DNA from 2 places in the Asaia sp. As-1742 genome. Region 1 is predicted to be linked to the other one. Evidence: predicted binding sites of a transcription regulator. Region 1 holds the regulator's gene; the other holds the start of a gene.
What was found. Region 1 encodes HrcA, which represses chaperone genes, less so after heat shock. Its sites were predicted from a motif close to GTTNGCACTCNCNNNNNGNGAGTGCNAAC; they were not measured.
Positions count from the first base shown of each region.

Region 2: a site for HrcA is predicted at 13,137-13,165, ahead of groES (co-chaperone GroES). Genes of this name have one in related genera too.

Region 1 covers NZ_VWWA01000002.1:149,077-164,573, forward strand. The annotation lists gene F3J08_RS03395 (ABC transporter ATP-binding protein) at 1-117, shown strand, start outside; gene F3J08_RS03400 (LysE family translocator) at 395-1,024, shown strand; gene F3J08_RS03405 (hypothetical protein) at 1,007-1,723, opposite strand; gene rdgB (RdgB/HAM1 family non-canonical purine NTP pyrophosphatase) at 1,745-2,368, opposite strand; gene rph (ribonuclease PH) at 2,389-3,150, opposite strand; gene F3J08_RS03420 (MOSC domain-containing protein) at 3,377-4,165, opposite strand; gene hrcA (heat-inducible transcriptional repressor HrcA) at 4,268-5,314, shown strand; gene F3J08_RS03430 (bacterioferritin-associated ferredoxin) at 5,429-5,659, shown strand; gene bfr (bacterioferritin) at 5,842-6,333, opposite strand; gene F3J08_RS03440 (DEAD/DEAH box helicase) at 6,678-8,525, opposite strand; gene F3J08_RS03445 (FUSC family protein) at 8,779-10,941, shown strand; gene F3J08_RS17365 (sugar phosphate isomerase/epimerase) at 11,116-11,685, shown strand; gene F3J08_RS17370 (sugar phosphate isomerase/epimerase) at 11,682-12,077, shown strand; gene F3J08_RS03455 (class I SAM-dependent methyltransferase) at 12,140-12,787, opposite strand; gene F3J08_RS03460 (hypothetical protein) at 12,928-13,554, opposite strand; gene dapF (diaminopimelate epimerase) at 13,665-14,465, shown strand; gene mtaB (tRNA (N(6)-L-threonylcarbamoyladenosine(37)-C(2))-methylthiotransferase MtaB) at 14,462-15,497, shown strand, end outside.
Region 2 covers NZ_VWWA01000001.1:429,664-445,160, forward strand. The annotation lists gene hemC (hydroxymethylbilane synthase) at 1-309, opposite strand, end outside; gene tsaD (tRNA (adenosine(37)-N6)-threonylcarbamoyltransferase complex transferase subunit TsaD) at 398-1,498, shown strand; gene F3J08_RS01800 (hypothetical protein) at 1,608-1,802, shown strand; tRNA gene F3J08_RS01805 (tRNA-Ser) at 2,026-2,115, shown strand; gene secB (protein-export chaperone SecB) at 2,367-2,885, opposite strand; gene F3J08_RS01815 (Tim44/TimA family putative adaptor protein) at 3,120-3,803, shown strand; gene F3J08_RS01820 (murein transglycosylase A) at 3,947-5,104, shown strand; gene F3J08_RS01825 (site-specific DNA-methyltransferase) at 5,104-5,940, shown strand; gene F3J08_RS01830 (cytochrome-c peroxidase) at 6,211-7,668, shown strand; gene F3J08_RS01835 (Smr/MutS family protein) at 7,725-8,351, shown strand; gene F3J08_RS01840 (hypothetical protein) at 8,417-9,544, opposite strand; gene hemF (oxygen-dependent coproporphyrinogen oxidase) at 9,651-10,592, opposite strand; gene F3J08_RS01850 (S-methyl-5'-thioadenosine phosphorylase) at 10,771-11,658, shown strand; gene F3J08_RS01855 (DUF2934 domain-containing protein) at 11,744-12,064, opposite strand; gene F3J08_RS01860 (dienelactone hydrolase family protein) at 12,095-12,769, opposite strand; gene F3J08_RS01865 (DUF4169 family protein) at 12,820-13,023, shown strand; gene groES (co-chaperone GroES) at 13,251-13,541, shown strand; gene groL (chaperonin GroEL) at 13,592-15,235, shown strand.

The sequences.
Region 1 (15,497 bases):
CGTATCCTCGTGTTCAGCAAGGGCGCGCTGAAGGAGGATGGCTCGCATGCCGAGCTGGTGCGGCGTGAAGGGGGGATCTATCGCCGCCTGTTCGAGTTGCAGTCTCTGGAAGGATAAGGGCGCCGCCCCCCTCCACAGTGGACGCAAGCAATATCCTGATACGGCCGTGTCAGATCGCGGTGGTTCAAGATCTGATTGTGAGAGACCTGATGCTTATGGTCGCCGGTTATCCATCAGCCCTTGTTGCGTTATTCATGGGGCGTGCCTGCGCCCAGTCCCTGGAGCCACCCTGTCAGCATTGATTTCCCGGCGATGATCTTTGCGCTTGGTGCGCGCGCGTGCTCCGTTATCCTTGCGCTTCGCACCAACGCCCAAATCCGTGATGGGACCTCGCATGACCCTTCAGACATGGTGGCTTTTCGTAGTCACCGTCTTTTTCATCTCGGCAACACCCGGCCCGAATATGATGCACGCCCTGGGCCGTAGTGTTCAGGTGGGTTTCCGCCGCAGCCTTGCGGCCATGGCCGGGTGTATCACTGCGCTACTGCTGGCGCTGGTACTGTCGGTCATGGGTATTGGCGCGATTCTGATCGCCATGCCCCGGCTGTTCGATATTATCCGCTACGCTGGCGCGGGCTATCTGATTTTTCTGGGAATTAAGGCATGGCGGGCGAGTGATTCACCCGATCCCCCCGGAGAGACCTCAGGAGCCCCGCTGCATGTCAGCCGTTGGGCATTGTACCGCACCGGGTTTCTGGTCGGTATCAGCAACCCCAAATTACTGCTTTTCGCGGCTGCCTTCTTCCCGCAATTCATTGATCATCATCAGCCGGTTCTGCCGCAATTCGGCATACTGGTTGTGACCTATCTTTTCTCGGACGGGTTGTGGCTCACACTCTACGGCCTCGGCGGCCGGTCACTCTCGCGCTTTCTGTCGCGCCGGCCGGTCAGACGGGCTTTCAACCGTCTGACCGCCATCGTGTTTGTCGCCTTCGGGATCGTGATCCTACGAGCGAAGGCCTGATTGTGCGGCACCATGATGAACGCTCAGACCTGTCAGTGTCACCGCAATCTGGTCTGGCGTCGTGCCAATATCATTGATTGCGTGGGCGCCGGTGCGGAACATCACAGGAATTGCCATCGCCTGAGGTGACAGGCGGAATGCGCTGGGCGTTCCGTTGGCCGCTACTGTCATCATGCCGTCAGGGCGTGTGTGAAGCACGATATGGGCGGTGTGGGTGTTATCCAGCGTGCCGAGCACAACGCCATTTTCTGGCGCATTGTCGACCTGACCATGCAGCACCAGACGGTCGCCATCAACCAGAATGCGCAGGATCGGGGTCGCATCCTCATCGGCGGTCAGTTCGGCCAGAACGACATTCCCGCTTTTGGGGAAACGATCGATATGAATCGTCGCATCAAGCATGGCTTCGGCGTCAGCCACACGCCAGGGACGGGATTCGGAAAACTCCGTTCGTGGCTGGCGCGCGTGATAGGCCGTTGGCTTGCGCGCTTCACTGCTCAGGGCAACGCCGCCCGGCGTCAGACGATATGGGGCATCGGCCTTGGGCTGCCCCAGTGCAGTGGCGGGCAGCACCGACATGCTGAAGGCCTTTGTTTCACGCAGGTCAAAGCCGGTCGGATCGAAAACGGGCGCCGCATGGACTGCCGCCACAAAGGAGGCGAGGGCGCAGGCCGGAAAAAGGAACAAGCCTTTCTTCATGACGGGTACTCCTGTTGGAATTCAGTCGCCATCGGGTGCGACGCAGGTCTCCAGAAACCGGGCCAACGCACGACCTCTATGGCTGGTCGCGTTCTTTTCTTCTGCCGAGAGTTCGGCAAAACTGCGGCAATCACCTTCGGGGATAAAAATCGGGTCGTAACCATGGCCCTGCGCGCCGCGTGGCGGCCAGCAGACCGCCCCTTCGCAACGGCCCTCAGCAAAGCGTGTAACACCATCCGGCCAGGCAACGCAGAGCACAGCCACGAAGGAGGCCGAGCGATCGGCCGCGTCGTTCATTTCGTCATGAACGCGCTGCATGGCCACCTGCATGTCACCACCCGGGCCGGCCCAGCGGGCTGAATAGACGCCGGGACGCCCTTCGAGGGCGCTGACGCAGAATCCGGAATCATCAGACAGGGCAGGCAGCCCCGTCGCGCGCGCTGCAGCAAGCGCCTTGATGGCGGCGTTGCCCTCAAAACTGTCAGCCGTCTCTTCCGGCTCGGGCAAAGAGAGCTCCGCCGCCGAGACGATCTCGATGCCGCTATCGGCCAGCAGAACCCGGAATTCAGCCAGCTTGCCTTTGTTGTGGCTGGCGAGCACAACGGGCTCGCCCCGCCTGAGAACCCGCTGGCCGGGCTCGGTCATGTCGGCTGGTGCCGCGCTGCTCACGCCGTTTTTCCGTTTGCAGCGCTGCTGTTTGTAACGCTCTCAAGCGCCTTGCGCTGGGCAACGAACAGGCGCGACGTGCCCAGCTTGGCAAGCGCCATCAGCGAGGCGAATTCGCTCTCGCTGAACGGTGCGTCTTCTGCCGTGCCCTGAATTTCGACAATGCCGCCTTCGCTGGTCAGAACGAAATTCGTATCGGCCTGGGCTGAGCTGTCTTCGATGTAATCGAGATCGAGCACGGCGCCGGCATCGGTCAGACCGCAAGAGACCGCAGCCACCTGCGCACGCAGGGGCGAGCGCTTGAGCACGCCAGCCTTGATCTGCTTGTCGAGAGCAATGGCAAGGGCCATCCAGGCGCCTGTGATGGCGGCGCAGCGCGTGCCACCATCGGCATTGAGCACGTCGCAATCGAGCGTGATGGTCATCTCGCCCAGGGCACGCAGGTCCACACAGGCGCGCAGGGCGCGGCCGATAAGGCGCTGGATTTCCTGCGTACGGCCCGACTGCTTGCCCTTGGCCGCTTCACGGTTGCCACGGGTATGCGTCGCGCGCGGCAGCATGCCGTATTCCGCGGTAATCCAGCCCTGCCCCTGACCACGCAGGAAAGGCGGCACGCGGTTTTCGATCGAGGCTGCACAAAGAACCTCGGTGCCACCCACGCGGATCAGCACGGAGCCCTCGGCATGGCGGGCAAAGCCCGGCTCGATGGAAACGACGCGGTTCTCGTCGGCCTTGCGGCCTGAAGGGCGGGTGCTGGACATGGAGCGTTTTCCTCGTTTCAAGCGCAGAAGATGCGGTCGGGTGCAGCTTTAGCGCCTGGGGCCCTGAATGACAAAGCCGAATGACAAGGCAGAATCATGCGGGTCAGGTCCGTCCGGGACCCTGCCGTCACCGCCATCACCCAAGGCAACGGGTGAGGCACGCGTCCTCCGACCAGGGGCAGATTGTCAGGATGACCGGGCGCGGCGTCGTGCCCAGCCGACCCGCTCAGTCGATCAGTTCAACCGCATCCCCAAGTCGGATGGTCCCTGCGTGGCGGATGACCGCATTCTGGCCGAACATGACTCCACCGGGACGGTGGCGAAATCCGGTCATGGTCTTGAGTGGCTCGCGCGGAACAGGAATCGTCCCGCTTTCCTGATCGATGGTGGTGACGATGCAGCGGCTGCAGGGTTTGACCAGGTCGAGTTCAACTGTACCGATCCGGATGGAGCGCCATTCATCCTCAGCCCAGGGCTGATCGGTCTCGATGACGATATTGGGCCTGAAACGCTCCATCGGCACGGGCTGATCAAGACGGGCATTGAGGTCGTCGAGTGATGCCGTGTTGGTGACGAGCAGGGGAAACCCGTCTGCAAAGCTCACGCTACCAAAATCGGTCGGTCTGGCATGGGCCGGGTCGGCCATATGCACGAGCCTGCACGCTGTGCCGAGAATAGCGCTCAGCCATGCCGCAGCCTCGTCTCCGGCATCCCGTGCCGCAATGGCATGGTCCTTCCAGACGCTCACCGTCATTGCGGGTGCCTGAGGGGCAGGCGGATCGATCCTCAGTTCCGAGCCGTCGCTACCGGTCAGGTGAAGTGTCTCACCGTTTAACGCCGTCAGGATGCGTGCCATGGCCGGATGCTGGCGCTGCGTCATGAAGCGCCCATCCGGCGCAACCACGAGCCAGCGTCGGTCGCCACGCGGCCCCCAGGGGTCGAGTTCGAGTGCCGTCATATCAACCCGGTGCAGGCTTTTGACAGGATGGATATATAAGGCTGCAAGGCGGGTCATCGGCACGACTCCGGAGTGGATGGACAGGACACGTCGTGACAGGTCTAGTCGCTCGGGACGGTGACAGGAAGCCAGCTGGCGCGTCGGAAAAAGGGGCAGGGCATGATCGATCTTTCAAACCTGCCGGGTGGCATGGATGCCCGGTCGGCTAATGTGCTGCGCGAGATTGTCGAGCAGTACATGGAGACGGGTGATCCCGTGGCCAGCAAGACGCTTGCCCAGCGCCTGACGCCCTCGCTTTCTCCCGCGACCATACGCAATGTCATGGCGGAGCTGACCCAGGCCGGATTGCTGTTCAGCCCCCATGTCTCGGCGGGTCGCCTGCCCACCGAGAAAGGCGTGCGACTATTCGTGGATGGTCTGTTGCAGTTCGGCGCGCTCGATGAACTGGAGCGCGCCCAGATTGCCGGGCGTCTGGCGCTCAAGGGGCGATCCATGCAGGAGACGCTGGCTGAGGCCTCCTCCATGCTTTCAGGGCTTTCGGCAGCAGCGGGTCTGGTTCTGGCCCCCAAGGGCGATGGTGCCCTCAAGCATATCGAATTCGTCGCGCTCGGGCCGGGCAAGGCTTTGGTGATCCTTGTGGCAGCCGATGGTCAGGTCGAGAACCGCGTGATCGAAACGCCACCGGGTCTGCCGCCGTCAGCCCTTGTCGAGGCGGGCAATTATCTCAACTCCCTGCTTGGCGATGTAACACTGAGTGCCTTGCGCCAGCGCGTCTCGGAGAATTTACAGCAGAACCGCTCTGATCTGGATGTGCTGGCGACCAGCGTGATCGAGAGTGGTCTTGCGATGTGGGATGAGCAGCATGGCACGCTCTATCTGCGCGGGCAGGGCAATCTGCTGACCGACATCACCGAAATCGAGAAACTCACGACCATCCAGATGCTCTTTGAGCGTCTGGAGGCGCAGGAAACGATGCTGCGCCTGCTTCAGCTGGCCCAGGAATCGGACGGTGTCCGGATCTATATCGGTGCCGAGAGCGGGTTTTTTGGCATGTCGGGCGTATCGATGGTCGTGGCACCGGCGCGCAACGAGACGAATCGCATTGTCGGTGCCATCGGGGTGATTGGCCCGACACGGCTCAATTACGGGCGGATCGTGCCTGTGGTGGATTACACGGCCCGTGTGATCGGTCGCCTGCTGAGCTGAACAGGCAAGCTCTGACACCGCTGTGACATGTTTTTTAAGAATCACTCGCAATTTATCATTGAGAATTATTCTCAAACGCTGTTAGGGTCGCGCCGTTCTGAAGTGGAATGGCTGATGATCGTCTGTTCGTGTAACGCCCTGACCAATCATGATATCGCTGATGCCGTAAACAGAGGGGCCTCGCGCGCGCGGGAGGTCTATGCCTCCAAGGGGTGCAAGGCCCAGTGCGGCAATTGCGTGCCCGGCGTGGTGTGCGCCCTGCGTAGTCTGCTGCGCGAGAGAAAGGAGGCCGCGATGGCCTTCAACACCGTCGATCAGGGTGCTGGCAACGCCGCTTACGCCTGAGTGGGGGCGCTCGCACCGGGCTGCGCTGATGGGCCATCATATCGGCAGGCTTGTCGATCTGCCTGTAGGGGGCCGGACACACTCGACCGGCCATAAAAAAACCCGCCAGCCTGCGCTGACGGGTTTTTTCGTTTCCGGGGTCCTGTACGGGCAAGCCCGGGGCAGGTGTGTCCGGTTCTGTCTTACTCGGCGGTCTGATCGGGAGCCGGCGAGGAGTTCAGCGTGATGTAGCGCTGGATACCAACCTGCTTGATCAGATCGAACTGACGGTCGATGAAATCTTCATGCTCTTCCTCATTGGCGAGGATACGAATCAGCAGATCACGTGACACGTAATCGCGTACGCTTTCGCAATAGGCGATACCTTCACGCAGATCGGCCAGCGCCTTTTCTTCAAGCTTGAGATCGCAGGCGAGGATTTCCTCAACGCTTTCACCCACCAGGATCTGGTTCAGACGCTGCACGTTCGGCAGGCCACCCAGATACAGGATGCGCTCGATCAGCCAGTCGGCATGACGCATCTCTTCGATGGATTCGTCATATTCCTTCTTGCCCAGCTTGGTGACGCCCCAGTGATTCAGGGTGCGGGCATGAAGGAAATACTGGTTGATGGCCGTCAGCTCATTGGTGAGCTGGATGTTCAGATGCTCGATAACCTTCGGATCTTTAAGCATGGTTGGCTCCTTTTTCTGTCCTGCACGCAGGAGGGGCGCATGGCCACTCCCCGCAGGCTGTGTGACGCTGTTCAAGCATGGAAAAGAAGCGGGTGCAATAGAAATAACGTTGATCAGTATTGAAGTATCGAAGTTGAGAATGACTCTCTCTATTGGTGTGGAGTCAGTAAATGTTGTTGCAATTTAATTGCAACAACGAAGTCGCCTCAAATCATGGGCGCAAAATCAGGCCCCTTGACGCAAAACACCCCGCGCAAGGCGGGGTGCAGCGGGACAGAATCCCGTCAGATCGCGAGAGCCGTCGCCCGGTGGCACAACCGCCCGGACGAACGCTTCTTATCCGATCAGTAGCGCTTGCGCGACGAGCCCTTGCCGTTGCCGACCGAGTTACCCTTGCGGAATGAAGGGCGGTCGCCGCGATCACCGCGATCACCCCTGTCACCACCACGCTCACCTCTGTCGCCACCGCGATCGCCGCCACGGTCACCACCGCGGAAGCCGCCCTTGCCACGAGGAGCAAAGCCACCCTCACGCGGGCGGCGCGGGCCGCGCGGCGGGGCGGAAGGGCCAGTCGGGGCGGAAGCCGGCTCGATCTTGGCTTCATCCGCATCGGCACCGGCAACGCAGGAGCGGAAACGCTCGGCGCTGTCAGGGGCAATCTCGAAGAGTGTGTGATCCGTGTCGATATGGATCGCACCGATCTCGCTCTTGGTCACACCACCCAGGCGGCAGATGAGGGGTACCAGCCATTTCGGGTCGGCACGCTCGGTGCGACCAATGGCGAGGCTGAACCACTCACCGCCCATACGGTCCACCCGGCCTGTGAACTCGCGGGGTGCACGATCGTCGCGCATGCCACGGGCAGGGGCGTCAACGCTGACCGGACGGATCGACTCGACGCTCGGCAGGCGGCTCTTGTAGAGGCGCACGAAGGCCGTTGCGAGCTGATGCGCGTCATGCGCATTTGCCAGCTGCGATGCCAGGGCATCTTCATTGGCCTGCGACGGCGCGAAAAGCGTCTCGTCTTCCATCAGGCGCTTGGCGTCCTGCTCAAGAATGGCATCGGCCGAAGGGACGCTCTCCCACTCGGCATTGCTGATCTTGGCAAAGGAGAGCAGGCGCTCAGCCTTGCGACGCTGGCTGACAGGCACCATGACCACGCAGGTGCCCTTGCGGCCTGCACGGCCCGTACGGCCCGAACGGTGCAGCAATGTTGCTGCTTCGCTCGGCATATTGGCATGGATCACGAGTGAGAGCGCCGGAATGTCGATGCCACGTGCGGCCACGTCGGTGGCCACGCAAACGCGTGCCACACCCGAACGTAGGGCTTCGATGGCGCGCGAACGCTCGTTCTGGCCCATTTCGCCGGAGATGGCGACCGAGGCAAAGCCACGCTCGACCAGCGCTGCCTGCACCTGCGCGACCATGGCGCGGGTGTTGCAGAACAGCATGGCGGTCGGACTCTCGTAGTAACGCAGAACGTTGACGACACCGCGACCGATGTCATTCGGCGCTGTCAGCACGCATTTATACGTGATGTCATCATGCTGCTTGGACGTGGAGACCGTGTTGATGCGCTCGGCGTTCTTCTGGAAGCGGCGCGCCAGATTGGCGATTTCCTTGGCGATGGTCGCCGAGAAAAGCAGCGTACGGCGTTCGACAGGCGCGGCATCCAGAAGCTGTTCCAGCTCGTCGCGAAAGCCCAGATCGAGCATCTCGTCGGCTTCGTCCAGCACGACCACGCGCAGATCGGACAGGTTCAGGGCACCGCGCGACAGATGATCGCACAGGCGGCCTGGCGTCCCCACAACGATATGGGCACCGTTCGACAGGTTGCGGGCTTCGCGACGGGCATCCGTGCCACCAATGCAGCTGACGATACGCGCACCGGTCTCGGCATAAAGCCACTGAAGTTCGGTCTGCACCTGCAGGGCCAGTTCGCGCGTTGGGGCAACCACCAGAGCAAGCGGGCTGTTGGCGGGGGGAAGGCGCTCACTGCCTTCGGGAATGAGGGTCGGGGCAAAGGCGAGACCGAAAGCAACCGTCTTGCCCGATCCTGTCTGTGCGGAAACGAGGAGATCCCGTGTCTCAAGGCCTGGCTGCAGAACGGCTTCCTGCACGGCGGTCGGTGTTTCATAACCGCGTGCCGCCAGAGCGCGGCTTAGAGACGGTACGGTATCGGGAAAGGGCATGCGGTTCGGACTCAATCAGGATCGTGCGAAGAGAGAACGCCGAGACAGGAATGCGCTGTTCGAGCATGGCTCGCGGCGTAAGGAAGGCGGTCAATAAAGAATATGCGAGCTGAAATCTAGGATTAAACGGCACCCGTGCTGAAAACGCTTCTACGGGAACCTGACTCGGCACACTCCCAATATATGGGACATGCGCGCCAAATTGAAGCGATTGCTGCCACACAAACCGTTAAATTCGGGTAAGACGCCACGTATGATCGCCGCGTTCTTCTCCCGTCAAAAGGGTGCGTTTCTGCGCCTGCACGCGCAGCAATGGCCTTTGAAATGGCTTTTTGCCCCCAGCGGCAATGCGTTCGAATTCGCCTTGCGCAACACCATCGCCTCGCTCGTCGCGCTCGGAATCGCGTTCTGGATGGAACTGGGCGAACCGCAATGGGCCGCCATGACTGTATGGATCACGGCGCAGGGCTCACGTGGCGAGAGCCTCTCCAAGGGTCGGTGGCGTCTGGTCGGCACCGTGCTGGGCATGGCTGGCGCGGTGGGGCTGGTTTCAGCGTTTCCCCAGGCTCCGTGGCTGTTCATTCCTGCTCTGGCGCTCTGGGCCGGGCTCTGCACGGGGCTGGCGACGCTGTGCCAGAATTTCCGCGCCTATGCCTTTGTGCTGGCGGCCTATACCTGCGCCATTATTGCAACCGGCGCCCTGAACGCGCCCGATCATGTGTTTGAAATCGCCATGGCGCGCGGCACTTATATCTTTCTGGGTGTCGTATGCGAGATGGTGGCGGGGCTGGTCTTTTCGGCTTCTCTGGCGGTCAAGGCCAGACGCACCATGCGCGGCTGGCTGATCGAGGCTATAGGGGCCGCCTCAAAGGTCATTGGCGATGTGCTTGATGGCGCCCCGCCGCCCGAGGCGGCGATACGTGCCGTATTCAGCCGAACGCTCAGTCTTAACGAGCAACTCGAATTTACCGTGGTTGAGGTCGGGCGCAGTGACCATGCAATCGCCTGCGCCTATGCCACGATCGGCATCCTGTCGCGACTCGTCTCGCGTGCGTTGGGGATGCAGGCGCGACTTTCCACACAGCTTGTCCTTTCCGAACGCGCCAGAACGGGGCTGGCCGAGGTGGCGCGTTTTGTCCGGAACGTACCGGCAAGGCTGGACGATGCTGACACGCTTCTGGCGCTGCGTCGGGATCTCGAGGCGCTCGCTGCGCGCTGCGACATCCTGCATGACGAAGCTGGCGCGACCGATCATCCGGGAGAAGGGTTCAACCCCGCTGACGCGATCATCCTTCAGGGTATGCGCCTGATTCTGGAGGAATATCGCACGCTGCTGATCTATTTCGAGGCCCGTCCGACCGAAGCCACGACTCCTGCGCGGTATCGGCTGCGACGCGTGCTGCATTTTCATGCGGCATTCCATAACGCCATGCGGTCTGCCGCTGCCATTTGTCTGGCCGGACTGGTATGGGAGGTCACGGCCTGGCCACAGGGGGCAGCGTTCATCTCGTTCATCGCTGTGGTGGTGGGGCGGTTTGCCACCACCGATAATACCGTGCTCGTCAGCAACCGCTTTTTCTACGGTGCCTGTCTCGCCGCTCTGGCTTCCATCCTGCCGGTATTCTTCCTTATTCCCACCGGGACGGGGTTCGAGGCCCTGATCGTGGCTCTGGCCCCTTTGATGTTCATCGGTGGCCTTGCGGCACGCAACCCAGCCACTGCCACCGCGGCGGGGTCATATAATACCTTCCTGCCCGCGCTGATTGGTCTCGATAACCATATGCGCATGAACGAACTGACCTGGTTCAATGCCACGATCGCCCTGCTGCTCGGGCTTGGGGCAGGGGTGCTTGTGTTTCGTTGTATCCTGCCATTCAATATCTATCAGGTATGTGCCCTGTTGCGACGACGTGCCCTGTACGGATTGCAGCGTATCTGTGCGACGCCGCGGTTTCTGCCGGCCGAGAATCGCTGGATCGGGCTCATCACCCAAGGCATGGAACGTGTCATCCGTTATGCAGGCGCCTCGCTCACCCCGTTCATGGAACTCAACCTGCATGGTCTGCTCTCCACCATGACCCTTGGGCGTAACCTTCTTTTTCTGCGTGGTGTCGCGGCACGGCCTGTACTTCCTGCGGCGCTGCGCGACATTCTTACGCAGTTCTTTACTGGGCTCGGTCCCCATTGGCTTCGTGGCCCCGGTGTCGAAGCCGCCGTGTTCACGTCGCGGATCGAAAGCGCCATCAGCGTCATTCATCAGCATGCGGCATCGGCGGATAACCGGGAATGTCCGGCTTATGCGGAGGTGCTCGGGAGCCTTCTTGTGGTGCGGCACGAATGGCAGGGCAATCAGGACTGGCTGAATGACCGGCACTTCAGGCGTTGCCTGCAACTGGCCCGTGCGACCGGACAGTAATCTGCGCCACCGGACCAGCTTGTCCGGAGGGCAATAGATGGAATGTTAGTCGATCACAGCCAAATGATCATTTCATAACGAATTTATGTTCCGATTCGGGTGTGAGAAGAGAATATAAATTCTCTCATGCGGGCCATTCCACCAGTCCCGTCACACTGAAAGGGTCGTCATGCCATGAAGATCGGTTTCGTTTCCGACAGTCTCGGCAAGCTTTCTTTCGAAGCCATGCTGGATCAGGCCGTTGCGCTCGGCGTGTCGGGCGTGGAGGTCAATACGGGCGGGTGGTCACCGGCGCCGCATGTCGATCTCATGGAACTCAGGCAAAGCGCCGAAGCTCGTCGGCGTTTTGTGCGTGCTTTCGAGCAGCGCGATCTCGAAATTATCGCCCTGAACGTCAACGGCAACCCTCTCCACCCGGTGGATACGCGTCAGGGTCAGGATCTTGAGGAGACGATCCGGCTGGCGGGTGATCTTGGTATCGGCACGATCTGTACCATGTCGGGCCTGCCGGAGGGGCAGGAGGGGGACCGTTTGCCCAACTGGGTGGTGAGTTCATGGCCGCCCGAAGGTCAGGTTGCCAAGGAATGGCAGCTGCGTGAGCGTTTGCTGCCCTATTGGGAACGTATCCTGCGTATGGCGCCTGATCACGGTATCACGCGTATCGCGCTCGAACTGCATGGCGGACAATGGGCCTATAACGTTCCCAATTTCCTGCGCCTGCGCGCGAAGTGCTCGACCCGATGATCGGGGCCAATCTCGACCCCTCACACATGTTCTGGATGGGGGCTGACCCGATCGCCGCTATCGATGCGCTGGGTGACGCCATTTTCCATGTCCACGCCAAGGATGCCGGTTTCAATGAGGCGAGGCGGGGGGTGACATCGAATCTCGAAAACGGCCCGCTGGGTCTGCCTTCGGCACGTGCCTGGTCGTATCTCACGCTTGGCTATGGGCATGACACGCTATGGTGGCGTCAATTCTGCTATCGTCTGCGCATGGTGGGCTATGATGGCTGGCTGTCCATCGAGCATGAGGACCCATTGCTGGATGCAGTGGAAGGGCTTGAGAGATCAGTCGCCCTTCTGCGTGAGGTCATGCCAGTGGCCCTTGGCGGCTTTAATCAGATGGATATCTGAACGGTGCCCCTTTTGGGGTTTACCCAAAGGCCGGCCTCGGACATGCGGTCGAACGCAGCCGATCAGGCCGCGAGTTTCTTGCGGCCAATCACGGCATGGACGGTATCATTCCACGCCGTAAGGTCCTCGGGGGGCACGACCTCACCGGTGTCCAGATCACCAAAACCTGCCTTGTCGAGCAAGAGCGTGACAAGACGGGTGCGGTCGGCGGGCTCAAGCGCCTGCCACAGGGCCACGGCTTTCTGCGCGATGAAATTGTCGGAAAAGGTGATGATGAATGGCGCACCGGGTCGCAGCACACGGTTGACCTCCTCCAGCACGGCCAGCGGATTGGTCAGATAGGCAAACCCGTCGCACAGGCACACGGCATCGAACGTATCGTCAGGCAGGTCGAGTGCCGGTGTTTCGTTCAGATCCTGCTCGATCCGTCGTGTCAGGGCGATATTGGCCTCAAGGGCCTTGCCGTTCACATCCAGCCCAAGCACGGTTTCAAGCTGCGCCTCCGCAGGGAGGTGGCTCATCGTCCCGGCCATGAGGTCGAGTATGACACCCGTGGCAGGAAGCGCGGTCTGGTAAAGGGCCGTGACCGCAGTGCGGGCGCCTGCATCCATCTGCGTTGAATCGCCACGACCAGCGTAAAAACTGCGGTCGGGGTCGTTATTGGCGCGGGTGAAGGCTGCCGGGTGCAGCCCTGACGGGGTATCAGTCATCGGACCAGTCCTGCCTGTCTCTGCTCTGGCGTGCTCGCAGCATTGCGAGGACCCGCGCAGGGATGACGCCATGACAGGCACACGTCAAGACAAACAGCCTCTCTACGCGCGCTGCCCGCCCAGGCGATGTGAGGCCGGATTCAAAGCGCTGCGCCGTGCCACTCGAACGGACCATCGGAAATCCCGGCGATGCGGGCGTGACGGTCCACAGGGATAGCCTGCTGGCGCAGGAGCGGCTGCAGCGCCTCGCTCACCTCGCGATAGGGCGCACGGGATGGCGGCGCAGTGAGGATGACATCAAACAGCCCAAGCTTGCGATAGTCATTGAGGCGCTGCGCGACTTCCTGTGCGGTACCTACGAGCGCCGAGGCAGCCACCTGCGAAGGGAGTCCCTGATCGATCAGGGTTTCGGTTTCATCCCAGGCTTCCTCCGTGCTGTCCTTGAGCACGATGTCCAGTGCCACCACGGAGCGGGCCGGGTGGTCGACAATCTGCGATGGCAGGCAGTGCTCGTAGAGCGCCATGGTCTCAGCCACGCTGCCATCGGGCCTCAGCCGCTCGATGCCGCCAGGGCCCTTCCGCAGCAGATTATGCTGCGCGGCATGACCATGCATCCAGTCGATCATGTCATCACGAACGAGCAGGCTGCATCCGGTGGGCAGTTGCGTCAGGCATTTTTCAAGCGCCTCCCGGCTCATATCAAGGCACGACCAGATGAGACGGACATGGCGTGCAATGGCGGGGGTGTCGTAGGAGGCGATGAACATGGGTCTGTTATCCTGCATCGCAACGGGCGATGCGTCGGCTTTGAAAATTTACGTCAAGAAACCGGAGGTTTCCCGTGCCGTGGCGGCCCGGACCCACTATAACTGCCCGTATGATGATCCGGTTCCATAAGATGCAGGGCCTCGGCAATGACTTCGTCATTATCGACAGGCGCCACGAGCGTTTCGACGCCACATTACATACCATGTCCAGGCTCTGTGACCGTCGCTTTGGCGTCGGGTGTGACCAGCTTGTGCTGCTCGATGCGCCAGATCGCGATGGGGCTGATATCCGGGTGCGTTTCTACAATCCTGATGGGTCCGAAGCAGGGGCGTGCGGCAATGCCTCACGCTGTGTCGCTGCCCTCATTGGCAATGCGCCGGTATTACAGACAAGTGCGGGATTGCTGCCGAGCTTCATCACGCCCGAGGGCGAAATCGGGGTGGATATGGGTGTGCCCGCGCTGGACTGGCAGCGTGTCCCCCTGTCGCAGGCGATGGACACCGTCGAACTGCCCCTGCCGGGCAGCCCTGCGGCCTGCTCGATGGGTAATCCGCATGCGACCTTCTTTGACGGGATGGACCGTGCGGACCGCGAGGGCGCCGCGCTGGAGCGCGATGCGCTCTTTCCGGAACGCGCCAATATCGGCTGCGCCGAGATCGTCTCCCGTGATTTCATTCGGCTGCGCGTCTGGGAGCGTGGCGCCGGGCTGACACTGGCCTGCGGGTCCGGAGCCTGTGCTGCCGTGGTCAATGGTGTGCGTCGCGGCCTTCTGGACCGGGAGTGCCGGGTGGAAATGGACGGCGGTGCGCTGCGTATCCATTGGCGCGAGGCAGACGGTCATGTCCTCATGATTGGCCCGGCGACCCATGTTTTCGAGGGGCTCTATCCTCTCGGGACGCATGACGGATGAGCGGTGCCCGTCTCCTGACCTTCGGCTGCCGCCTCAATCTGCATGAAAGCGAGCGTATGCAGGCCCTGACTGGCCATTTGCCGGATGTCGTGGTGGTCAATACCTGCGCGGTGACGACAAGCGCTGAACGTCAGGCGCGTCAGGCCATCAGACGTGCCCATCGTGATGACCCCGGCAAGCGTATTGTGGTCACGGGCTGTGCGGCCCAGATCGCGCCGCAGGACTGGGCCAGCCTGCCCGGCGTGTCGCATGTGATGGGCAATACCGAAAAGCTCGAGGCCGCCAGCTGGACGGAGACCGCCCTGAAGCAGCGGGGGGCGGTTGCTGATATCATGCAGGCCGCACCCAATCCCGCTTCCCCCGTGGTCGAAACGGGAGGGCATGTGCGTGCCCTGCTTCAGGTGCAGCAGGGCTGCGACCATCGCTGCACATTCTGCATTATCCCGTATGGGCGCGGCCGCTCGCGTTCGGTGCCCACCCGGGACGTGATCGCCCGCGCCCGGGCGCTGGTCGAGGCGGGCCATCATGAAATCGTTCTGACGGGTGTCGATATCGCCTCCTGGGGGCGGGACCTTGATGGCACACCTGCACTGGGCACGCTTTGCCGTGACGTGCTGTCAGCCGTGCCTGAACTGCCCCGACTGCGCCTGTCCTCGCTCGATCCGGCCTCTGTCGATGCCGATCTGTGGTATCTGCTGGCCGAGGAGCCCCGTTTTCTGCCGCATCTGCATCTCTCGCTACAGGCAGCGAGCGATATGGTGCTCAAGCGCATGAAGCGCCGCCATTCGGTGCAGGATGCCGCCGATCTGATCGCGCAGGCGCGGCGCCTGCGCCCCGATATCGCGATCGGGGCCGATCTGATTGCCGGATTTCCGACTGAAACCGAGGCTCAGGCGCAGGAAACGCTCGATTTTGTCGTGCGTCATGAACTGCCCTATCTGCACGTCTTTCCCTATAGCGAGCGCCCAGGCACCCCGGCGGCCCGTATGCCCAGCGTCCCCAATGCAAAACGTCAGGCGCGTGCGGCGGCCC
Region 2 (15,497 bases), on a different contig from region 1:
GATTTCCTTGGCGAACAGCCCTTTGCCGCCAATTTCCGACAGTAGGCGGGACTGGACCTGATCGCCTGTCGTGTTGATCGGGTGTTCCTGAAACGCGCCCATGTCACGCAGCAGCGGACAGAAACGGGTCAGCCGTGTCAGGAAAGCCCTCGTCTGCACAAGCGCGAGCGGTGAGCCACGCGTGCCCACGCGGAGCGGCAGGGAGTGCCTTGAGGTCGGCGGATGAGGCGAGGCCTGTCGGCGCATGGCTTCGGCAGCAACCTGCTGCAATTGCAGGCTCTGGGTCATGAGCGCTTCGGGCATCGTCATCTGTTTCATGGCTGATCTTGCTACTCCACCGCGTGATCCATGAAAAGAGACGGCTCGCTTATGGCGTTCCATCGCGTTATCAGGGGGGATGGCATGTTTTTCACTCAAGGCCCCGGTTCTGGCCATCGAATCAAGCTGTGACGAGACAGCCTGCGCAATTCTCTCCCCTGAAGGGCGGGTGCTGGCCGAAACCGTGCATACGCAGGCGGGCCATGCGGCGCTGGGTGGGGTCGTGCCAGAAATTGCTGCACGCGCGCACCTGTCCCTGTTGCCTGATATCGTCCGGCAAACACTTGAGAATTCGGGCCTTGCATTGCACGAGATGGGGGCTTTTGCGGCCTGCACCGGTCCGGGTCTGATCGGTGGGCTGATTGTGGGCAGCAATTATGCAAAAGGGCTGGCACTGGCGATGGACCGGCCTTTTATCGCAGTAAATCATATCGAGGCCCATGCCCTGACAGCGCGGCTGCCGGGGCTGGTCGCGACCGATATTAAATTTCCGTATCTTTTGCTTCTAGTGTCAGGTGGGCACTGCCAATGCGTCGCAGTGTACGGTGTGGGGCATTACGAAAAGCTTGGCGGAACGATCGACGACGCAGCGGGCGAAGCCTTCGACAAGGTGGCCAAGCTTCTGGGGCTGGGCTGGCCGGGTGGTCCGGCCCTCGAAAAGCTTGCGGCTGAGGGCAATGCAGGAAGCATCAGCCTGCCACGTCCATTGATCGGTCGGCCGGGTTGCGATTTCTCCTTTTCAGGACTGAAGACAGCAGTCGCCCGACAGATCGAGCCCTATGGCATGGCGGCCCTGCCACGGCAGGTTGCGGCGGATATCGCCGCCAGTTTTCAGCAATGCGTCTGCGATGTGATGGCAGACAGGGCGCGTCATGCCCTCCAGGCGCTGCCAGAGGCCATCTCTCTTGTCGTGGCCGGCGGGGTCGCTGCCAATACGACCATTCGCGTCGCGCTGGAGCAGGTTGCGCAGGAGGCACATATTCCGTTCGTCGCACCGCCACTACGCCTGTGCACAGATAACGCGGTCATGGTGGGCTGGGCAGCCATCGAAACGATTCGGGCGCATGAGCAGGCGGGTGTGATGCTGGAGGACGGCATTGCGGCCGCACCACGGCCTCGATGGCCGCTGGGCGATATTTCGCCTGCAGGAGGAGAAGCCAAGGCTCAGGCCCGGCAATAGTAGTGCTGCACTATCCGAAAGCTGCCACGAAAGTTGACCAGGAACTGATTGGACCGAACGCGTTGTTCATGCTTGGCTGAAGCCGATAAAAAAAGGAAAGGTCAACGCAATGAGCAAAGAAGATGATGCCTGGTTCACGATTGATGAGCAGGCCAGTGCTCTCGAGCGTCAGGCCGGTATTGCTGAACCAGCCCAGACTACCCGTGGTTTCCTGTGGTCGATTGTCCTCCCCTGCATTGCGATGGGGATTTTCCTCATAGGTGCCCTCTGGGTTCTCATTTCATGGTTCCACCTGTTGGGGTGAGGGGGCTGCCGATCGCACCTTGAGGAAACCGCGCCGGATGTTTCTCGCGTCGGCCACGTGTCAATCAGGCACGATGCTGCAGAACGGAATTTCTGGTGTGCGGGGACGGTGCATCGTTTCCGGGCATCCGGAAGGGGACCGAGGTATTCGCCCTCTTGCGTCCCGACATAAAACCGGGCAAAGAGGCGGCTCTCGCCGCAGGGGTCATGCCCTGATGAGCGCAGGAGAGGTGGCCGAGTGGTTGAAGGCAGCGGTCTTGAAAACCGCCGTGCGTGTAAGCGTACCGTGGGTTCGAATCCCACCCTCTCCGCCATTTCCCTTAGAAATTTCCAGTTATGATACCGATCTGTCCAGAGGCAGGACGTCGTGCACCATAACGCGTTCAGGGGATGCAACTTCATCATCGACGAAGCGAGAGGTGACGATCGCTGACCGGCTTGACGCCGGGCTGATCAGGCGCCGATGGCGATATCCATGATGTCAGGTGTTTTTCGGCGCGTCAGCCGTTGCAGGCGCGTGATGCGCGTGCGTACCGGGAGGGGTGGGCCCTCCCGGTGCGCATGATCAGGCGTTGCCTGCGGTCTCGGGGAACTGCTGGGCGCGCTTGGCCTGCCACAGTGCCACGAAATCGATTGGCTGCAGAACGATCGGCGGGAAGCCGCCATCGCGTGTTACGTCGCTGATGATGCTGCGGACATAGGGGAAAATCAGACGCGGCACTTCAACCAGCAGGATCGGCTCGATCAGCTCGGCGGGGGCGTCGGTCAGCGTGACGATGGCAGCATAGGTCAGCTCGGCGATGAATACCGTGCGGCCCGCTGCACCGCCCTCGGTTTCCGGCGATTCGGTCGCTTCGGCGCGGATGGCGAGTGCAACCTCGAAAACCGGCTGGGCTTCTTCAAGGCGATTGGCCTGCACGTCGATATTGACCGAGATCTGGGGTGCAGAGCGCAGCGTTGCGAAAATCGCTGCACCGGCCGGGACCTCGAAGGAAAGGTCCTTCGTGTATTGCAGATTGACCGACAGGGGCAGGGCGGGCGGGTTGCCCTGGTCGTTGGCCGGGTTCTGGACGGTATCGGACATAAAGCCTCGCATTGCTCGCATGGGCGGTTGTGAACATGCAGCCCATGAGAGCTGCATTGCGTACCTCTAGGCGGTAGCATGATCGATGACTCACGCCAACAGCCTATGGTTCCGGCGCAAATGTGACCATATTTCGGGTTGTGAGGCATTGGCAGGGAGTTGTGCCACCGCACGACCCGCTCTACCTAGGCAACATGCCCTTCGAGAAAAAAATAGCGGGAAGCTGAAGTCCTGATGTCCGTCCTTTCGCATATCCCCTACGACATCGTCATTTTTGCCTTGCTGACGGCCCTTCTGGTCTGGCGGCTGCGTGCTGTGCTCGGTCGTCGCGTCGATGTTGGCGGATCATCCGTTACAGCTGCGCCTGTTCCTGCTCGCCCGCAGCCTGCGGCGGCCGCGCCGGCGCCCGTGGAAGAACCCGGCGCAAAGTTTGATATTCCTCAGCCCGCCACGCGGGTCGGGCAGGTTCTGGCCGAGATTGCGGCAGCGCAGCCCGGGTTCAAACCGGAAATCTTTCTGCAAAATGCACAGAAGGCTTTCCGCGATGTCGTGACGGCCTTCGCAACGGGAGATCGCGAAAAACTGCGTGTTTATCTGACGCCTGAAGCTTTTGCCGGGTTTGACGCTGCCATTACGGCCCGCGAGGAGGCGCAGCAGCAGCAGCGCACCGAGATTGTCGGCATCAACTCGCTGGCCATTGTCGACGCCGTGCTGACACGCTTTGAAGGCGGCGAGAAGGCACGTATCGACGTGCAGATCGTCTCACGCCAGATCAGCATTCTCAACGATGTTGGCGGGCAGCCGCTGATCGGGACGGAATCCGTTACCGAGTTTTCTGATCTATGGGAATTCGAGAGTGAAACAGGCCCGAACCAGCCAGTCGCTGCCTGGCATCTGGCGGCCGCGCGCGCAGCCTGATATCTGCTGAGCCTTTCCGTTGTCGGAACGCGTATCATGCTTCCGGCTGGCCCATGAATGTGCACTCTGCAGACCTGTACCGCCCGGTTGATGTTCTCATCGGGTCGTGGGGCTTGCAGGGCGTATGACGAAATCGGTTTGCCATGAAGACAATTACCCGCCTCTCATTTGGGCTCAGCCTTGCCCTCCTGGCCTCCTGCGCCACGCCGGAACAGGAAGAAGCCCGCCTCGATCTGACCCCGGTCACTTATGCCATGCTCGATGGCTGGTCAGCGGAAACGCCTGGTTCGCTTTTGCCCGAGCTACGTACAGAGTGCCAGCGCATCACGAGGTTGCCTCCTGAGACACATCTCGGTGGTGCGCAGGGGACGATTCCCAATGGCAGCCTCGCCGGGGACTGGAGCGGCGCCTGCACCGCCCTTCAGTCGGTCGGGAGTGAGCCTGGTGAAGCGCGACGCTATTTCGAGACATGGTTCGCGCCCTATCTGGTCGCGAACGATGGTCTGATCACCGGCTATTACGAGCCCCAGATTTATGCTTCAGCCCAGAAGGGCGGCGAATTCCAGACACCGCTCTACGGACAGCCTGCCGACCTTGTTCGTACCAAGGACACGGCGGGTGACTGGGTGACAGGGCGCTGGGAGAACGACAAGTTCGTTCCCTATTACAGCCGTGCCGAAATCGACCGTGGCGCGCTTGAGGGGCGCGGTCTGGAAATTGCCTGGTTGCGTTCGCCCGAGGACCTGTTTTTTCTGCAGATCCAGGGGGCAGGGCGTCTGGTCATGACCGATGGCTCCGTGCGTCGCGTCGGCTTCGCGGCCAAGAATGGCGAGCCTTATGTGCCGATCGGTCGTGTGCTGGTAAGCCAGGGTCAGATGGCGGCGCAGGATGTGTCTCTGGCTACGCTGCGGGCCTGGCTTGCTGCGCATCCCGATCGTGCCCAGAGCGTCATGGAGCAAAACCCCAATTACGTGTTCTTCCGGCGTATCGATACGGTGCCGCTTGATCGCGGCGCCCCCGGCTCGATGGGTATACCCCTCACGCCCGGTCGTTCCGTTGCTGTGGACCGCAGTGTATTGCCGCTGGGCGTGCCGCTCTGGATCGATACGCATCTGCCGCAGGCAAACGGGGCAGAGGGGCATTGGACGCATCTTGTCTTCGCGCAGGATGTCGGCAGCGACATCAAGGGTGTCGGACGAACGGATTTGTTCACTGGCTGGGGCACCGAGGCGGAGGCGCTGGCTGGAAAACTGCGCAGTCGCGGCCGAATGGTCGTGCTGCTGCCGCATCCTCCCGCCTGATGAAGCATGACAAGGTCAGGGCGCGTCGGGAGGCGATTGGTCCCCACGCCCTGATACGTGGCGATGCGCTCAATGTCATGCGCCGTATGCCGGAGGCATCGGTCGATATTGTCGTGACATCGCCACCCTATAATATCGGTCTTGCCTACCGCACCTATAATGACCGTCTGGACGAGCAGGATTATATCGGCTGGATGCAGATCATCTGCACCCAGATTGCCCGCGTGCTCAAACCGGGTGGCTCGTTCTTTCTGAATATTGCCGGCTCATCGGCACAGCCCTGGCTCCCATTCGAACTGATCACGCAGCTGCGTGATATTTTCGTGCTGCAGAACCATATCGTCTGGATCAAGTCTGTCTCGATCGAGGAAAAGACCTATGGTCATTTCAAGCCGGTCAATTCCACACGCTTCATCAACCATAATCACGAGCACGTCTTTCACCTGACGCATCAGGGGGATGTGCCGCTCCAGCGTCTCGCTGCGGGTGTTCCCTTCACTGACAAGTCGAACATCAATCGCAGGCGCCACGCGGTCGATCGGCGGTGCCGGGGCAATACCTGGTTCATCCCGTACGAGACGGTGCGCCACCGCAAGGAGAAATTCCTCCATCCTGCAACCTTCCCTGTGGCGCTGCCGACGGCGTGCATGACCCTTCATGGCTATGACGAGCGCACCGTGCTGCTTGATCCGTTCATGGGGACGGGAACGAGTCTGGTGGCGGCGCATGAGCTCGGAGCCAGCGGGATCGGGATTGATATCGATACCCGCTATGTTTCCGTCGCACGGCGTCGACTGCGCGAGGCTCTTGGCGAGACGGATGATGAAGCTTCCTGAGGGGCAATCCTGCGACGCCTCGCATCCCGATCGCACAGCAGGACGACCTTGAATGACTGCCATAGTCTCTGAAGCCGGAGCCGATGTATCGTGCACGTAGCGCTTATGCAGAGATGACGTATCGTTAAAATAGATTAACACTATCGGCGATACCTATCAGCATCATTGGTAACAATACTTTGACAGGCGCAACCTGTTTGGACATGTTGCCCCAATCTGCACAAATTGGGGGATTGTCGGTTGTCGGATGCCGCCGGGAAGAGAAGACTTATAAAAAGAACCATTGCCGGATTGGCGGTCGCAGGGATTGCGGCCTATGGCGCTACGATCGCTTATCTGACTCACTTTGATCATCAGGGTGCGCCGCGTCTGCCGACGAACAGCGCCACATGGCATGACCCGAAGGCACTGGCCGCGTTTCAGGCATTTCAGGAAACACGCTGCGATTACTGCCATACGCGCAATGCGGATCTCCCGTTCTATTTCAAGCTGCCTTTTGCCAACCAGATCATGGAGCGCGATCTGGTAGCGGGGCAGAGGCATTTCCGTTTTGAGCCTATCCTTGCGGCATTCATGTCTGGCAAGCCGCCTTCGGTTGAACAACTGTCGCGTATCGAGGAGGTGATCAGCCAGAACCGCATGCCGCCAGCAGCCTATCTGCTCATGCATCCGCATGCCTACATGACCGAAAAGGCCCGTGGCGATGTGCTGGCCTGGGTGGCTGACCAGCGTCGTCGCTATTACGCAACGCCCGGGGTCGCGCCGCAATTTGCGGGAGAGGTCATTCAGCCTATCCCGGAAAGCTTGCCGGTGGACTGGACGAAAGCCGAGCTGGGTCGGCAGCTTTTCTTTGATCGTCGTCTTTCGGGTGATGGCAAGCTCAACTGTGCGAGCTGCCACGGGCTCGACAAGGGGGGCGTGGATAATCTCGTCACGGCAACGGGAATCAACGGCCAGAAAGGCCCGATCAACGTACCCAGCGTCTATAATGCCGTGTTCAACGTGGCACAGTTCTGGAATGGGCGTGCTGTTGACCTCGCAGCCCAGGCGGCGGGACCGGTGACCAATCCGGTGGAGATGGGGTCGCATGACTGGCCCGCCGTGGCCGCCATCATTGCCGCCGTGCCGGAATATCATACGGCGTTCGAGGCTCTTTATGGCCCCAACGCTGTCAATCAGCGCACGGTCACCAATGCCATTGCCGAGTACGAAAAAACCCTGATCACCCCTGACAGCCCGTTCGACCTTTATCTCAAGGGGGATAACAACGCGATTACGGCGCAGGAGAAGCGGGGCTATGAGCGCTTCAAGGCGATTGGTTGCTCGGGCTGTCACAGCGGCGTGGCCGTGGGTGGCGATGCTTATGAGGTCATGGGACTGGAAGGTCCGTATTTCACGGATCGCAAGGCCGAGCTGACCGATGTGGACTCAGGGCGTGAGGGGTTTACCCATGCGCTTGATGACCACCAGAAATTCAAGGTGCCCAATCTGCGCAACGTTGCGCTGACGGCCCCTTATTTTCATGATGGCAGTGCCGCAACTCTGGCGGATGCCGTGCGTCAGATGGCCCGTTACCAGACGCCTTATGCAACGTTGTCGAAGCAGGACGTTGACGATATCGTTGCTTTCCTCAAAACCCTGACAGGCAAATATCAGGGCGTGCCACTGCAACAGGTCGTTGCGGAGCCACCCCTGAAGACGCCAGAAACACAACAGGATGCGCCATGAGGGCGCACTGCCCTGAGAACTGAACGCGTATCCGTGCGCGTCATCGAGGAAGAGCCGTGTCGCGACGTGATCTGAGTTCTGAAGACGAAACGTTGTGGCAGGCTTTTACGCGTACGATCATGCCTCTCCGGGCCGCCGGGCGCGCTGGCCGGCGCTCAGGTGCCGCGCCAAGAGGCAGGATCAAGGGCGCCGTCGCATCGGGGCGCGGCACCTCGAGTGACCTCGTCGAAGCTATGGGCGCTGGGACCGGCGGGGTTTCGCCAGCGCCGCGCTATGTGGTGCGTGAGGTGATGCGCGTGGCAACGCCCGCTGCAAAACCAGCCATGATTCACGAGCGCCTCGAAATCAATGGCCGGCAGCCGGGTCTGGATACGACGTCATGGAACGCGCTGGCGACCGGTAAGATGAAGCCGCAGAAGCGGCTCGACCTGCACGGGCATTTTGCTCAGGATGCCTTTTACAAGCTCCATCATTTTCTGCACGCCGCAAGCAAGCAGGGTATTCGCTGTGTTGAGGTGATTACGGGGCTCGGCAGCGGTCAGGAGGGCGGCGTTATCCGTCAGGAGTTGCCCCATTGGCTGGAGCGGGGCGACTTGCGACCCCTCATCCTTGCGGTGGTCCACACACATAAGCGCAATAAGGGAGCGGTACGGATCCTGCTCAGGGCCCGTCACCGCCTTTGAGGCGACGTCACTCGAGCCGGATATCTGCGGCTCTGTCTCGTCTCACATCATGTCCGGATGTGCCCTCAGGTGGGGCGTGTTTCCTGACCCTGGCGCCAGCGCGGCTGATTGTTGTTGATCCAGCGTCGCAGTGCCAGAAGCGAGGTGAGTTCCGGCATGCACTGATTCAGCAGGGGAGCGGCGTCGGCGCCGGCTACCACCGTAAGATGCTGCGTGTCGTTCCAGCTTCGCAAGGCGCTGTCCAAAATCGCCTCCTGCGAGGCGTGGCGCCAGCGCGCAATGGCCAGTGGCGGTGTGAGCATGGGTAATGCCAGGACAAGCGCTGACGCGGCTGCGCTGGAGACGGCACGCCATGCTTCGAACAGGGCACCTGCCGGTGCATGACCACGGGCCATGAGATATGTCGCTTCGAAGCTCGGTACGTTGGCTACGGTAGGGCCCGAGTAGAAGATAGGCTTGATCCCCTCCGGTGCGGTCGCGATATCGGTGGCGAGGTCATCTCCGGGACCGGGCGTAAGCTGTACGGCATCGACCTGACCCGATTTGAGAGCCTCCATCGCTTCAGCCTTGCTCGCATAGCCAGCGACAGGCAGGGGGTGAAGCCCAAGAAGGGAAAGCCCGAGCAGGCTGGAGAGTTCCACGCCGGTAGGGTGGGACACGGCTACTCTGACGGGTCGATCATGGAACAGCCCGCTCAGGCGCGTGCGTATGGTGCGATGCAACTCCGCGCGCGCCAGCGTTACAACCGGGCGGCGTGCCACGATCAGAGCGGCCCAGCGCGAAAAATCGAAATGCACACGGGCGTCGCCGGAAAGCGAGGCGATCAGCGCAGCACCGGGTGCGAGGATGGCGGTGCCGCCATCGGCTTCGGGGCTGACATTATCGAACAGATTGGCAGCCGTGACGCCGTCACGTCCCATGTCATAATGAACGGCAATGGGGGGAGGCGTATTGAGGCCGGTTGCGAGAGCGGTTGCCACGAGCGGGGCAACCTGTCCGGGAAGGGAGTCCGGACCGCCACCCACAATGAGCCGAGGTGAGTCGACCAGTGACGATGTCGTGACACTCCGTTCGTCATCCTCCCAGGCATAGGCCGGAAGGATGGTAGCTAGATTTGTCGCGACAACAGCGGATAGAAAGCTGCGTCGGGTCGTCTTTTTGCCCGTCACATGAGACGTCAACCTGTAGCGCACTTCTTCCCTTTCACCGCCGGTCTGGCCAGCACGGGCTGGTAAGCCAGATGATTGCGGCTAAATCGTGTCGCCACGCCTCGGGGCGTTTGCCCCGAAGCACCCTTCATCAGGGCCATTTGACCTCGGGTGGCATGCTCATGAGGATCGCTTCCGTGTTGCCGCCGGTCTTGAGGCCAAACACGGTTCCGCGATCATGTATCAGATTGAACTCGACATAGCGACCACGTCTTATAAGCTGTGCCTCACGCTCAGCCTCGGTCCAGGGCTGCATCATGCGCGCGCGAACAGCACGCGGATAGGCTTCATAAAAAGCCAGGCCGACATCCTTCGTAAAGGCGAAATCCTTTTCGGTGTCACCGCTATTGAAGTGATCGTAGAAGATGCCGCCAAGCCCGCGTGGTTCACCACGATGATGAAGGAAGAAATACTCGTCGCACCAGGCCTTGAACTTCTCGTAATATGTAGGGTTGTGCGGCTCGCAAGCCTTGCGAAACGTCTCATGGAAGGCAGCAGCATCTTCCTGCGCTTCGGCGCTGTCGGGGAACATGGGGGTAATATCACCCCCGCCACCAAACCACCCATTGCTGGTGATGATCATGCGAGTGTTGAAATGGGCTGCACTCACATGCGGGTTGCACGGATGGGCCACAAGCGAGATGCCGGTCGCGAAGAAGCGGGGGTCGACATCGGCACCGGGCATGTTTTTGCGAAACTCGGGTGAGAATTCGCCCCAGACTGTCGAGACATTCACGCCGACTTTCTCAAAGACGCGGCCACGCATGACGGACATGACGCCACTACCCTGAAGGGCGCTGTCCGGGTCTTCGCTGCGGTTCCACGCCGTGCGCACGAAGCGACCGGCCTCGGCTTTATCGCGCAGGACCGGCGAGTTGTTGGCGACTGCCTCGTCCTCAATGGCTTCGTACGAAGCGCAGATCTTGTCGCGCAGGGTCTCGAACCAGTGCCGCGCCTTTTCCTTGAAAGAGTCATGAGGCACGTCGTCCCGGATGAGGGTGCCAAATGTCTTGGGGTCCAAGGTCTCGCTCATGGCAAGCTCCACATTCTGTTCCAGCCGGTCTTGCGCCAGCCTGATAGCCTGAACCCATATCAGAATCGTCAGAACAGAGCCATGCAGGGCAGAATGAAAACACTGACAGGTTGCGAAGCCAGCCATTCTGGTGTTCCTGAACGCGACATTTACCGACACAGAGCAAAGGCAGTTCGGCATGACTGAAAACGTGATCATCGAACCCGTGATCGGCCTTATTGGCGGGTCTGGGCTGTATGACATCGACGGTTTGGAAGAAAAGGAATGGCGTCGGGTCGAAACTCCCTGGGGTGAGCCCTCCGACGAATTGCTGTTTGGCCGGCTGGACGGTGTGCGCTGCGTGTTCCTGCCGCGCCATGGCCGTGGTCATCCTATTCCGCCGTCAGAACTCAATTTCCGCGCCAATATCGATGCGCTCAAGCGCGTTGGCGTGACCGATATTGTCTCGCTTTCCGCTGTCGGCTCGCTGCGTGAGGATCTGCCTCCGGGACAGTTCGTTCTGGTTGACCAGTTCATCGACCGCTCGTTTGCGCGTGAAAAGACCTTTTTTGGTCGTGGCTGCGTGGCCCATGTCGGCATGGCCGATCCGGTTTCGGGCCGTATGGGCGATGTTATTGCCGAACAGGCCGAAAAGATTGGCGTGCCAATGGTGCGTGGTGGAACCTATCTCGTGATGGAGGGACCGCAATTCTCGACCCGCGCAGAGAGCGAGCTATACCGTCAGTGGGGTTGCTCGGTCATCGGTATGACCAACATGCCAGAGGCCAAACTCGCCCGTGAAGCCGAGATGTGCTATGCCAGCATTGCCATGGTGACAGATTACGATTGCTGGCACGACGACCATGACTCCGTGACGGTCGATGCGGTTGTGGCCGTCATGACCCAGAACGCCGCCAAGGCGAAGGCGTTGGTCAAGGCCATCATTCCTGAACTCGGCAAGAAGCGCGGCCTGTGCCCCTCGGGTGCAGAGCGGGCGCTGGATCATGCGATCATCACAGCTCCGGCATCACGTGACCCTGCCATGCTGGCAAAGCTGGATGCCGTTGCAGGCCGCGTTCTGCGCTGAGAACTGACCTGTCTCGTTGGAGCGAAGCACTTCCCGCGTCTTACTGCCGGAAGCATCTGCCCAATTTCCATGTAGGCCGGCGTGATCAGGCCTGATCCTGCTTCTCCGGGAAATGCTCACGGTCCCCTTGGTCGGTCTGACGCTCGGGAAACTCTCCGAGATTCTGCTGGATTTCAGCGTTCTCTACCTGAACATCAGCAAATTGCGGGTCAGGCAGATCCTTCACGGGAATCTCTCCCGCGTGCGGGTGCTCCTCCATGCCGATAATTTCCGAGGCATTCTCATGGTAGGCCTCAGGCCCGCATCCAGGCTTGCCATCGGCTTCCCAGAGTTCCTTTGCCTTGGCGGCAATGCGGGCATCGCGTTCAGGACTGTCAACGAGCGGATTGGTGCTGTCTGCGGACATGATGGATTTCCTGACTGAGAGTGTAAGGTATCAGAGATGGGCTTCGAAGAACGCCATGCTGCGCTCATAAGCGAGGTCCCGGGCCGGCTTGTTGAAGCTCGGACGATCATTGCAGCCAAAGCCGTGGCCAGCATCGTCATAGACGAAGATCTCGACCTCGGGCCTGTTTTCGCGAATGGTGTTGATATCGGTGTGGGGGATATGGTCGTCCTCACCGCCAAAATGCAGTTGCACCGGGCAATGGGGCTTTTCGTGGCTGAGCGCTGCAATTCCGCCGCCATACCAGGCGCAGGCAGCCGCGAAGTTGCGCGTACGGGTCGCGGCCTCCCATGCTACGAGACCGCCCCAGCAGAAACCCAGTATGCCGACCTTCGAGTGACCGTGATGATTCAGGGCATGGCAAGCCGCGGTGATATCGGCCTGCAATGCATCAGGGCTGATTTTCTCGCGCAAGGCGAGGCCCTCGGTCATGCCTTCGGAATCATAGGGGAGAACCACATCGCGCTCTGCACGATCAAACAGGGCAGGGGCGATCACATGATAGCCATGACGCTCTGCGAGTTCATCGCACACGGCACGGATGTGATCGGTAAGGCCGAAGATTTCCTGAACCACCACGAGAGCGCGACGTGCCTTGGCGTCGCCTGCCTCATAAGCAGAAAAATGATGCGTATCCGAGGCGGTCAGGGATATCAGGCGTCCCATGGAACGGCCCTCCTTCTTGCTTGTTCATCTTAATCAGGAGCAACGATAACATGGCAGAGATCGTCAACCTGCGTCGGGTACGCAAACGTCTGGCGCGTGAGAAGGATGCTCGGCAGGCTGATGAAAACCGGCATCTCTTCGGGCAGAGCAAGGGCGAGCGCGCCAGAACAACGCAGGAGAAGAACCGTGTTAAGCGCGAGATCGATGGCGCCCGGCTTGAGGAGGCGCCGCATTTGCCTGATGAGGGCAACTGATCGAACGTCTCCCGGCCGGGAAATGAACAAGCGCCGGCTTACTGATTTTTTGATGAAATTCAGGTGGCAGATATGGCGGGGGTCTTGACGCTGGGCGGGGGCTCTCTTACCTGTTTGGCACTCTCGCTACGGGAGTGCTAACGCGCTGCGGCTTAGCGGGCGCGCAAACCGGCGGCGTTGCTTTTGAGCAAGGGCGCCGCCTTAGAGATAGAGTGGAGCGATCCATTATGACAAATTTTCGGCCTTTGCATGACCGTGTCGTCGTTCGCCGCCTTGAGGGCGAGCAGAAGACGGCCGGTGGCATCATCATTCCGGACACCGCCAAGGAAAAGCCCATGGAAGGCGAAATCGTCTCCGTTGGTCCGGGTGCCCGCAATGAGCAGGGTCAGCTGGTAGCACTGGACGTCAAGGCTGGCGATCGCGTGCTGTTCGGCAAGTGGTCCGGCACCGAGGTGAAGATCAACGGCGAAGAGCTGCTGATCATGAAGGAAAGCGACATCATGGGTGTGATCGGCTGATTTCCAGCCTCCCCATTTTCGCACACTGAACCTCTACTGGAGAAAAGATTATGGCTGCCAAAGACGTAAGATTCGGCGCTGATGCCCGCCAGCGTATGCTGCGTGGCGTAGACATCCTGGCTGACGCTGTGAAGGTCACGCTGGGCCCGAAGGGTCGCAACGTTGTTCTGGACAAGAGCTTCGGCGCACCGCGCATCACCAAGGACGGCGTTTCCGTCGCCAAGGAAATCGAACTGGCTGACAAGTTCGAGAACATGGGCGCCCAGATGGTGCGCGAAGTGGCCTCGAAGACCAACGACATCGCTGGTGACGGCACGACCACCGCGACCGTTCTGGCACAGGCCATCATCCGTGAGGGTGCCAAGGCTGTTGCCGCTGGCATGAACCCGATGGATCTGAAGCGCGGCATCGACAAGGCTGTTGCAGCCGTTGTTGAAGAGCTGAAGGCGAACACCCGCAAGATCACGACCCCGGCCGAAACGGCTCAGGTCGGCACGATCTCGGCCAATGGCGAGCATGAAATCGGCGAGATGATCTCGCAGGCCATGCAGAAGGTTGGTTCCGAAGGCGTGATCACGGTTGAGGAAGCCAAGGGCCTCCACACCGAGCTCGACGTTGTCGAGGGCATGCAGTTCGACCGCGGCTATATCTCGCCGTATTTCGTGACGAACGCCGAAAAGATGATGGCGGATCTGGATAACCCCTACATCCTGATCCATGAAAAGAAGCTGTCCTCGCTTCAGCCCATGCTGCCGCTGCTCGAGAGCGTTGTGCAGTCCGGCCGTCCGCTCATGATCATCGCGGAAGACGTCGATGGCGAGGCTCTGGCCACGCTGGTCGTCAACAAGCTGCGCGGTGGCCTCAAGATTGCTGCTGTCAAGGCTCCTGGCTTCGGTGACCGTCGCAAGGCCATGCTGGAAGACATCGCCATCCTGACGGGCGGCCAGGTCATCAGCGAAGACATCGGCATCAAGCTCGAAACCGTCACGCTCGACATGCTCGGTCGCGCCAAGAAGGTGCATATCGAGAAGGAAAACACCACGATCGTTGAAGGCGCCGGTAACACGGACGACATCAAGGGCCGTTGTGCACAGATCCGCGCGCAGATCGAGGAAACCACCTCGGACTATGACCGTGAGAAGCTGCAGGAACGTCTGGCCAAGCTGGCTGGTGGCGTTGCCGTTATCCGCGTCGGTGGCAGCACCGAAGTCGAGGTGAAGGAGCGTAAGGATCGCGTTGATGACGCGCTGCACGCAACCCGCGCCGCTGTTGAAGAAGGCATCGTTCCGGGTGGTGGTACGGCTCTTGCCCGCGCTTCCGTTGCCCTGAAGGACCTGTCCTTCCAGAACGACGACCAGCGCGTTGGTGCGGACATCATCCGCAAGGCCCTGCAGGCTCCGCTGCGTCAGATCGCGTTCAATGCTGGTGAAGATGGCGCTGTCATCGCTGGCAAGGTGCTCGAGATCAACGAGTACACGCACGGTTTCGACGCTCAGAACGCCGAGTACAAGGATCTGGTGGCTGCTGGCATCATCGATCCGACCAAGGTTGTCCGTACGGCTCTGCAGGATGCAGCTTCGGTTGCTGGCCTGCTGATCACCACGGAAGCCATGGTTGCCGAAAAGCCCGAGAAGAAGGCCGCTCCGGCCGGTGGTCCGGGTGGCATGGGTGGCATGGGCGATATGGATTTCTGATCCAGCGCCTTTCCATCGAGGTTACGAAAGAGCCGCCCTGTCGCAAGACAGGGCGGTTTTTTTATGGGCGGCGTATTGGTGAGATCACTGCCCGTAGGCTTCGTCATCTTAGGAGAACAGGTAAACGGGTCGGGATCGCAGCTTTGGACATGACCAGTCAGATTTGTAGCGTTGATCCCCTTGATGGTCGCGGGGGCAGAAAACGTGCCAGATCAGGCAGGGAGTGATCCCCGGTCGATGGCCTATCCGATCTGTGTTCCAG